3 regions of the Paractinoplanes abujensis genome follow, and region 2 is predicted to be linked to each of the others. Evidence: riboswitches for the same ligand, from Rfam matches in the RefSeq annotation. Region 2 holds a riboswitch; each other region holds the start of a gene.
What was found. A riboswitch is a leader RNA that binds a small molecule or an ion and turns the genes downstream of it on or off. The one in region 2 is predicted to bind cyclic di-AMP.
Positions count from the first base shown of each region.

Region 1: another riboswitch for cyclic di-AMP. It lies ahead of BKA14_RS45235 (LysM peptidoglycan-binding domain-containing protein); the one in region 2 lies ahead of BKA14_RS01055 (LysM peptidoglycan-binding domain-containing protein).
Region 3: another riboswitch for cyclic di-AMP. It lies ahead of BKA14_RS29195 (coiled-coil domain-containing protein); the one in region 2 lies ahead of BKA14_RS01055 (LysM peptidoglycan-binding domain-containing protein).

Region 1 covers NZ_JACHMF010000001.1:6,144,579-6,147,841, forward strand. Annotated here, with positions in the region: gene BKA14_RS28120 (saccharopine dehydrogenase family protein) at 1-1,114, opposite strand, end outside; cyclic di-AMP (ydaO/yuaA leader) riboswitch at 1,283-1,426, shown strand; gene BKA14_RS45235 (LysM peptidoglycan-binding domain-containing protein) at 1,428-2,099, shown strand; gene BKA14_RS28130 (YybH family protein) at 2,115-2,477, opposite strand; gene BKA14_RS28135 (LysR family transcriptional regulator) at 2,548-3,263, shown strand, end outside.
Region 2 covers NZ_JACHMF010000001.1:306,454-309,716, forward strand. Annotated here, with positions in the region: gene BKA14_RS01050 (serpin family protein) at 1-1,039, opposite strand, end outside; cyclic di-AMP (ydaO/yuaA leader) riboswitch at 1,240-1,397, shown strand; gene BKA14_RS01055 (LysM peptidoglycan-binding domain-containing protein) at 1,400-1,951, shown strand; gene BKA14_RS01060 (M4 family metallopeptidase) at 2,195-3,263, shown strand, end outside.
Region 3 covers NZ_JACHMF010000001.1:6,391,283-6,394,545, forward strand. Annotated here, with positions in the region: gene BKA14_RS29185 (ABC transporter permease) at 1-318, shown strand, start outside; gene BKA14_RS29190 (ABC transporter ATP-binding protein) at 311-1,084, shown strand; gene BKA14_RS29195 (coiled-coil domain-containing protein) at 1,111-2,163, opposite strand; cyclic di-AMP (ydaO/yuaA leader) riboswitch at 2,167-2,303, opposite strand; cyclic di-AMP (ydaO/yuaA leader) riboswitch at 2,515-2,647, shown strand; gene BKA14_RS29200 (coiled-coil domain-containing protein) at 2,651-3,263, shown strand, end outside.

The DNA of each region.
Region 1 (3,263 bases), 5.8 Mb from region 2:
CCAGGGCCAGCGCCGACTCGCCGAGCATGACCGCGGTCGCCGCGTACCCCGGGTCGCCCTTGGCCCGGAAACGGGCCGTGTAGCGGGCGCCGGTCGTCGTCGTGGTGAAGAAGTCCAAGGTGAAGTGGCCTTCCCGCTGCGCCCGCTCGCTCGGGCCATTGCCCGGTTTGGGCAGCAGGCGGTCCAGCACGAACCGGGTCGGCGGCAGCATCATGCCCGCCACCAGGGCGCCGAAGCCGACCTTGACCCCGTTTGCCACGAGCGGTGAAAGGGACGACGCCCCGACGCTGAGCAGCTCGCGATAGCGGAAGCGGCGTCCGTAGCGCCAGTTGAGCAGGGCGTTGCTGCGCCGGACGACGCGGGTGTTGTACGACGCCATGAAGAACGGCGCGAGCGTGCCGCGCAGCGTCGGATCCACGTCGGCGCCGCGCACGGTGGCGACGTCGCTCTGCCGGCCCAGGTCGGGCTCGCCGGCCCGGTCGGGGCTGAGCGAGTAGGGGCTCGCGGCCAGCCGGCGCAGGCCGCGATCGTTCTTGACCGCGTCGAGCTGCTGGCGCATCGAGTCGATCGTGCCGCCACTGACCCCGCCCCGCATGCTGGTCACGACCATCGTGGTGTCGGTGAGCTCCCCGGCGCCGTCGGCCGCGACCTGCTGCGCGAGGACGTGGACGCCCAGGTCGGAGGGGACCGAGTCGAAACCGCAGGAGTGCACGATCCGGGCGCCTGTGCGCGCGGCCGTCTCGTGGTTGGCGTCGATGCTCCGCCGGGCGAAGACCACCTCGCCGGTCAGGTCGACGTAGTCCGTGCCGGCTTCGGCGCACGCCCGGGCCAGCGCCTGGCCGAACTTCAGGTACGGCCCCACTGTCGTCACCACGACCCGGGTCGAGGCGGCGAGGCGGGCCAGTGCCTCGGTGTCGGCGGCGTCGGCCACGATGATCGGCCAGTCGACGCCCAGCTTGTCGCGGACGGTGGCCACGCGCGGCTCGGAGCGCCCGGCCAGGGCCAGAAGCGTGCCCTCCGGCGCGTGTTCGGCGAGGTAACGGGCGGTCACCGCGCCGACAAACCCGGAGGCGCCGTAGACGACGATATCGTGATCCCTGGCTCGATCGGTCATGGTTCTGGATTCTGCATCAGCGCTCCGCCAACCGCTCGTTCGGTTTAGTCTCAAGCCGTTTGTTCCTCTATCGATCCGGCTGGTGAGGGGTCTTTCACGGCCTCAGAGCCGGCCCTGTCCGCGCTGCGCGGACACCGCGGGCGGAACGCCGAGTCCTGCCGCCGCCCGACGGGACGAACCTCAACGGCATGGAGCGGGGGACCCACGTTCCTCGGCGCGTCCGCGCGCCTCGGGGTGAAGCCGCCACACCACGCGGCCGGGCACCTCAGCCCGAACCCGACAGCTGACCTCGCAGGCGTGGAGGGTTCATGTCATGGCACGAGTCTGTCCATCTGCCCGCGCCGCACTAGCCATCGCCACCGCGGGCGTCACCGGCATCACCTCTCTGATCGGGCCGATCGCCACCACGCCGGCCGCCGCCGCACCCGCGGCCACGGCCGAGGTCAACTGGGACGCCATCGCCGAATGCGAGTCGGGCGGCGACTGGAGCATCAACACGGGCAACGGCTATTACGGCGGCCTGCAGTTCAGCCGCAGCACCTGGCGCGCCTACGGCGGGTCACGGTTCGCTCGCACCGCCGACCAGGCCAGCCGGACCGAGCAGATCGCGATCGCCGAACGCGTGCGCGACGGCCAGGGCCTGGGGGCCTGGCCCACATGCGGCCGTCGAGCCTCGTCGACCAGGCAGTATCGAGCCGCCCAACTCGCCGAGGCCCGCGCTGACAGAGCAGCCGCGGCGGCAACGGCTCAAGCAACAACCACTGACGCACCGACTGCACAAGCCACCGCGACAGCCGGCTCGGTCACCCGCTCGACGCCTACCCGTGCGAAGAAACGCGTCTACATCGTGCGCGCCGGAGACACCTTGGCCGTGATCGCCCAGCGGACGAACTATCCCGGCGGCTGGCGCGCCCTGCACCGCCTCAACCGCGACGTGCTCAGCAGCCCGCACCGGATCTATCCCGGTCAGCCGCTCGCGCTGTGACAGACGCCGGTCGCCTCAGGCCGGGTTGACGAATTCCGGCTGGTCGAGGACACGCAACCATGTGCCGTCAGGCTGACGACGCACCACCTGGGCCCGGGCGCCGGCACCGTCGCTCGGCGGCGTCGACGTCAGGGCCAGGTCGCCGCTGATCAGCGTGGGCAACGGCTCCTCGGGCGTGAAGGACGGCATGTGCGGCAGAGCCTCCTCCCACAGCCGCTGGATCGCGGCCCGGCCGACGGTCTGGCGGCCGGGCGGATAGGCCATCACCGCGTCTTCCTCATAGAGCAGAGCCAGCCCTTCGGCGTCTTTGGCGTTGGCACGCTCAACGAAGAGGCGGGTCAGGTCTTCGGGACGGTTGGCCTTCTCGCGTTCGGTCATGCGTCCACCTTGCTCCGGCCGGGTCGACAAGTCCAACGCATAGTTCTTATGGGAACTAGCATTGGGAGTTATGGAACTGCGTCAGCTGGAGTACTTCGTAACCGTGGCCGAGGAGGCGAACTTCACCCGGGCCGCCGAACGCGTGCGCATCACCCAGTCCGGCGTGAGTTCGCAGGTCAAGGCGCTGGAGCACGAGATCGGAGCGCCGCTGTTCGACCGTTCGGGACGCACCGCCCGCCTCACCGAGACGGGTGCGGCCGCCCTCCCGTACGCGAAAGCAGCCCTGGAGGCCGCCGCCGGTCTGCGGCAGGCAGTGGACGAGGTGCGGGGGCTCGTGCGAGGACAGCTGACGGTCGGGATGGTGACCGGATGCGAGGTCAAGCCGCTGTTCGCCGCGCTGGCCGCCTTCAGCCGCGAGCATCCGGCGATCGAGCTCGACCTGATCGAGGACAACTCCGACCGGCTCGTCGCGGGTGTGCGGGTCAGCACGGTGGACGTGGCCCTGGTGGGCGTGGCCGGCGAACCTCCGCAACACCTGGAGTCGCAGGTGATTGTGCGCGAAGGTCTGGCCGCCATGGCGCCCGCCGACTCCGAAGTGGCCCGCCTCGACCGCATCCCGTTGACCGAGCTCGTCGCGCATCCGCTGGTCACTCTGCCCGCTGGCACCGGCGTCCGCACCGTGCTCGACGAATCGTGCCTGGCCGCGAGCCTGTTCCCCAATGTGGTGCTGGTCGCGTCGGCGCCGGGCGCAGTGGCCGAGCTGGCGTCGCGCGGCCTCGGCCTGGG
Region 2 (3,263 bases):
TGACCCCGCCCGTGACTCCGGCCGCCTCGGTACCCTTCTCGTCGACCCGGATGTACGTCTTGTGATACACCTGCTCGAGCCGTCGGCCGTCCGGTGACATCGGCCGGAAGTTCGCCCGTGCCGGGTCGAACGCGCTGGTCATGCCCATTTTCTGCAGCGGCTTGGTGAGCTGGCCGGCCCAGCGCAGCTCGAAGCGGGGCAGCGCGATGTCCTCGAAACCGCGCGGGGCCAGGCTGCCGCTCAGCGCCTGCCAGTCGGCGGCACCGGCCATCTTGCCGTCCTCAGCCAGGATGATCTCCATCCCGTAGCGCCCGTTTTCGCCGTACGGGAGACGAAGCATGCGGAAGCCGTCGCGCTCGGCATAGCCGTAGGAACCGCCCGAGTGGTGCATTGTGGGCACCGTGACCGGCCCGCCGGGAGTGGTGAACTTCTCGTCGCGCGTGATGAGGAAGATGAGGAACTCGTTCTGCCACGTCCCCAGGAAGTACACCGCATTGAGCAGTACGAGGGTGGCTTGCGCGCTGGGCAGGCCGAGGTCGCGCGCGATGCCCTTGATCCGGCCGCCGGTGTTCTCGTCGACCCAGTCGTCGATCTTCTCAGCCGTCTCCGCCGACCCCAGATCGGCGTCCTCCACGGTGCCGCCGAAGCTGTGCCGCACGAAGTCGGCGTAGTCGTCCTCGAGCGGGCCGTTGTTGTACAGCGCGTCGGACACCGACAACGTCACGTCCTCGGTGTCGGCCAGCTCCCGCAGCAGCGCCCCGACCCGCTCGTCCTGACCCTCGCGCAGACCCAGCACCCGCGCCATCTCGGCTGCGGTGTCCCCGTCGGCGCCGGCCGACACCATGGCCAGCAGCACGGACACCGACACCGGGGACGTGACCGTGTTCGCGTCCTTCTCGTCGAGCTGGGCGAACAGGTCGAAGCCGAACGTGTTGACGGCCCGGGCCACCGGGGCGGCGTCGGTCGCGACCAGCTTCACCTTGATGCGAGCGGCGTCACCGGGCACCTTGTCGCCACCACACGCGGCGGTCGCCAACACGCCACAGACCAGGACAAACGCTGCTAGGGCACGGATCACACCAGTGAGACTAGGAACGGGCCTCCAGGGTTCCCGGATCGATGAGTCGAAGTTCACGATTCGGCCCGCGGATTTGGCTGTACGGGTCGTCGCCTGGTTACCGTCGGCCGAGTCCCGCAGTCGCGGGCACCCCGGGCGGAACGCCGAATCCTGCCGCCGCCCGTGCGGAAACGAACCCAGGCATGGAGCGGGGGACCCACAAGTTCCTCGGCGCGCCGCTGTTCCCAGCCGGCGCGCCTCGGGGTGAAGCCGCCTGCGCGCGGCCGGGCAGCCCAGCCCGAACCCGACAGCTCACCTCGCAGGCGTGGAGGTAGCTCTTTCATGGCACAGATCGCTAAGAAGACCCGTGTCGCGTTCGGCCTGACGGTCGCGGGCGTCGCGGGCGCGGTGGGCCTGCTCGGCCCCGCGTCGCCGGCCCAGGCCGCGAGCGTGAACTGGGACGCCGTCGCCAAGTGCGAGTCCGGCGGCAACTGGAGCATCAACACCGGCAACGGCTACTACGGTGGGCTGCAGTTCAGCCGCAGCACCTGGAAGGCGTACGGGGGAACGAAATATGCCCCGACCGCCAACAAGGCCACCAAGGCGGAGCAGATCAAGATCGCTGAGAAGGTGCTGAAGGGGCAGGGCATCGGGGCCTGGCCCACGTGCGGCAAGAAGGGTGGCACCCCCGCCAAGCCGGTCGCGAAGAAGCCGGCCGCGCCCGCCAAGAAGCCCGCTTCCGGCAAGCACTACGTCGTGCGTTCCGGTGACACGCTGGCCTCCATCGCGGCCAAGCAGCACGTCAAGGGCGGCTGGAAGGCGCTCTACCAGCTCAACAAGACGGTGCTCAAGAGCCCCAGCCTGATCTATCCCGGTCAGCGGCTCGCCCTCTGAGTCGTCCGCGCGTCCGGCCCGGTTTGCCGATCGGGCCGGACGCGCGCGCCGCGTCCCACTGTGTGGACAGCCGGATCGGTGCCCGAATTCGCCCCGTGAGCTGCCCCGCGACAAGCTGGACATCGACCCAACTAAATGGAAACTTAAACTTTACAGGCGATTTCTCCCCGCGCCGTCCCGCGAACTGTGAGGATCTCTCGCATAGACAGACGTGGATGTCTGTACCTCGTGGGGAGGAAACACGTGAGAATTGCTGTCGCGCTGGCCGGCGCCATCGCCCTGGCCAGTGGGGGCCTGGTGGCCACCGCCACAACCGCGTCCGCCGCGCCGGTCACCCCCGGCTCGTCGCTCATCGACCAGGCCGGATCGGCGATCAAGAAGTCGGCCAAGGACCGCTACACGGTCTACAGCAACAAGAACGGCATCACCCGCTACACCCGCACCTACGACGGTTTGCGCGTCTACGGCGGTGACGTGATCATCCGTACGAAGGCCGGGAAGTTCGCCGGTGCGTCGGCCGGCCTGGCCAAACCGCTCAGCCTCGGCACCAAGCCGTCGGTCACCGCCGCCGGCGCCGCCGCCACGGCCAAGGGCCAGTTCCGGGGCACGATCACCCAGGCCGGGACGCCGGAGCTGTTCGTCGACGCGAGCAGCGGCATCGGCACGCTGTCGTGGGAGACCGTCATCACCGGCTGGCAGCCCGACGGTCAGACCCCGTCCCGTTTCCACGTCATCTCGGACGCCCTGACCGGCAAGGTCGTCGGCTCGTACGACGAGATCGAGAACATCGCGGGCACCGGGAACAGCATCTACTCGGGCCCGGTCGCGCTCGAATCGACGCCGGCCGGGGAGTCCTTCACGCTGATCGATCCCGTACGCGGTAACGGTTCCACTTGCGACATGAACAACCGCACGTCGGGCACCTGCACCACGTTCACCGACGCCGACAACACCTGGGGCACAGGCGCACCCGCCGACCGGCAGTCGGCCGCCGTGGACGCCCACTTCGGCGCCGCGGTCACGTTCGACTACTTCAAGGACGTGCACGGCCGCAACGGCATCTTCGGCGACGGGCGCGGTGTCCCCTCCCGCGTGCACTACGGCAACGCGTACGTGAACGCCTTCTGGGACGGCGCCCAGATGACCTACGGCGACGGCACGGGCAACGCCAAGCCGCTGGTCGCGCTGGACGTGGCCGGGCACGAGATGTCGCACGGCGTCACCGAGAACGTGGTGCCGGGCGGGCTCACCTACTCGGGCGAATCGGGCGGCCTGAACGAGGCCACAAGCGACATCTTCGGCAGCATGGTCG
Region 3 (3,263 bases), 6.1 Mb from region 2:
ACGTCGCGCCTGATCGCCAAGGTCACCGACATCCGGCAGCTCATCCCCTACATCCTGCGGATCTGGATGTACGGGTCGGCAGTGCTCTACCCGGTGACGTTCTTCGCCGAGCGGCTGCACGGCTGGCAGCTCGCGCTGGTCGAGGCCAACCCGCTGCTGATCTTCATCGAGCTGGTCCGGCACGCACTGATGGAGAACGTCGAGCTGGCGCAGCCGGCGCCGCTGCTGTGGATCCAGGCGGTGATCTGGACGGCGCTGGTGAGCTTCGGGGGTTACGTCTACTTCTGGCGCGGAGAGAAGGGCTACGGCCGTGGCTGACACTCGGGAACCCACCGTCATCGCGGACAACGCGCACATCGTCTACCGCATCTACGGCTCGGTCGCGCCGGGCGCGAACACGCCGCTGGCCAGCCTCAAGCGCATCGTCACGGGCAAGAAGAGCGCCGCCGTACGGGAGGTGCACGCGGTCAAGGGCGTCAGCTTCGTGGCCTACAAGGGCGAGGCGATCGGCCTGATCGGCACCAACGGTTCGGGCAAGTCGACGCTGCTGCGGGCGATCGCCGGGCTGCTCCCGGTCGAGCGCGGAGGCGGCATCTACGCGGCTGGTCAGCCGTCGCTGCTGGGTGTGAACGCGGTGCTGATGAACGAGCTCTCCGGCGAGCGCAACGTCGAGCTGGGTTGCCTGGCCATGGGCATGTCACCGGCCGAGGTGAAGAAGGAAGCGGCCGGCATCATCGAGTTCTCCGGCATCAACGACCGGGGCGATTTCAGCTCACTGCCGATGAAGACGTATTCGTCGGGCATGGCGGCCCGGCTGCGCTTCTCGATCGCCGCGGCCAAGAAGCACGACGTGCTGCTGATCGACGAGGCGCTGGCCACCGGTGACGCCAAGTTCCGCAAGCGCAGCGAGCAACGGGTGCGTGACCTGCGCAAGGAAGCCGGCACGGTCTTCCTGGTGAGCCACAGTGAGCAGTCGATCCGCGACACGTGCGAGCGCACCATCTGGCTGGAGTCCGGCGTGATCCGGGCCGATGGCCCGACCGAGGACGTGATGAAGGAGTACGAGACCTACGTCAACAAGTAGGTGGGTAGGTCTCGCACTCCGGGGACTTACCTGACCGACAAGTGCACGTGGTTCGTGTGGTCGCTCGAGGGGTCGCCGTTGCCCCTCGAGTACGCCTTCCAGCCGCTGGACGGCAACCAGATGCGTTTGAACCAGATGACGTAGAGCACGCCCAGCCGGTCCGAGTTGTTGATGAAGTAGTTGGCCAGGTTGGTCCCGTACGTCTTGTCACCACCCGACGCGACGCCGCCGAAACCCTTCTTCTCGGCCGCGAAGTCGCACGCCTGCCCCTTGGGGTGCTCGCCGCTGTTCTGCTCGCGGAAGCACGCCACGTAGCGCGTGAAGCCGTCCGCCTGGGCCTGCTTGAGCGCGTGCAGGGTCCGCGGCGTCAGGCAGCCGCTGGTGGTGGGATCGTTCTCGGAGCAGCTCTCGTCGGGCAGCGAGCCGTCCTTGTTACGCGGGGCGGGGGTGGCCTTGTCGCTGGACCCGCCGTCGGTCGACTCCGGGGCGTCCTCGCCGGTCCGGTCCGAGCCGCCGGTGTTGGCCGCCTTGAGCGCGTTCTCGGCCTGCACCTTGCGCTTGGCCATCGTGTTGACGTGCCCCTGCTGCTTGCGCACCTCGGCGTCGATGGCCAGCTTGGCCTTCCGCTGGCCGTCACGGGTGGCCTTGAGGTCGGCCACCACCTGGTTCTCGCGCACCGCAACCGTTTCGAGCGTCTCGGCGCGGTCGAGGAAGCCGCCGCCCGACTCGGCGCCGAGCAGCGCCGTCATCGGGCCGAGCCGGCCGGTCCGGTACGACTTCTGGATGATCTCGTCGATGGCTGCCTGCCGGGGGGCCAGGTCGGCGTCGAGCTCCTTGAGCTTGGCGGCGAGCTGGGCCTGCCGGGTCTTGGAGCGGGCCAGGGCCTCCTTGGCCTCGACGAAGCCCTTGGAGGCAGCCTCGAGTTGCTGGATCAGGGACTTGGGGGCGCCCTCGCCGTCGTCGCCGTTGTCACCCGGCGCCGCGGCGGCCGGTCCGGCCACCGCCAGGGTCAGCCCGGAGAGCGCGACGAGCAGGGCCAGCAGGGCCGCCGTTCGTCGCCGGACAGTCTTGTGCCGCACACCTGTTCCTTCCGTCGGCCGCCGACCGAGTTAGCTGACGGGTTCGGGACGGAAGTAATCCCTACCGCTGGTTAGCGGATTCACCCCGGAAAGATTGGTTCCCCGGTTCGCCCGGCAGGGCGATTAGGCGGCGGTCTCCTTGGGGGTGGAGACCGCCCCGACCATACCGACTTCATCACGAGATCGACAGTTATCACACGCGCTGCATTTCACCGGCGACGCCCCGTCACGGCAATTACAGAATGTGTTCGAGTGACTACTAAATTGCTCATTCTCTGGTCCTGAAGGAGCGCGAACTCTCGGGTAAACTAGCCGCCGGTTCTGCCGCCGTGGCGCCGCCCCCGAGGTGCCGGCAGACCACCGCCCAATCGCCGCGAGGCGAGCCGGGGAACCAGGTCAGTGGGGTGCATCCGCGCAAGCGGTAGGGATCGCTTCCGTCCCGAACCCGTCAGCTAACCCGGTCGGCGGTTTACCGGAAGGAACTGCATTGACCGTACGACCCCGCCGGTGGCTGATGCTTGCCCTGGCGCCGATCGTGGCCCTGTCTTTCCTGGCCGTGCCCTCCTCGCCGGCGCTGGCCGAGCCCGGCGACGACACCGCTCCGAGCGAGGGCAGCGCGGGTGACACGGTGGGCAAGAACGCCACCCTCGACGATGTGATCGAGTCCTCGAACCGGCGTTTCGTCGCGGCCCAGGCCGCCGTGACGAAATCCACAGCCGAGCAGAGGCGGCTCGCCAAGGAGATCAGACTGGCTGAAGGCAAGCGTCTCGCGCTGCTCCCCGAGGTCAACGCGATCGCCGGCCAGCAGTATCGAACTGGCCACCTGGGGGCGGCCAGCTTCCTGCTGGGCAGCCAGAACTCCGACGACTTCCTGGCCAAGGCGGTCTCGCTCGAAGAGATCAACGCGATGCAGGACCGCAAGCTGGCCGAGCTGAACAAGGTCATCAACGAGGTCAACACCAAGAAAGCCGCGCTCGACGCCGAGGTCAAGAAGCGTAAGACCAACCTCGTGGCCATGAGCAAGCAGAAGAAGGCGGCCAACGACGCGCTCGCGCTGGTCGGCGGCGAGAGCCTCACCCACGGCATCGTGCTGGCCAAAT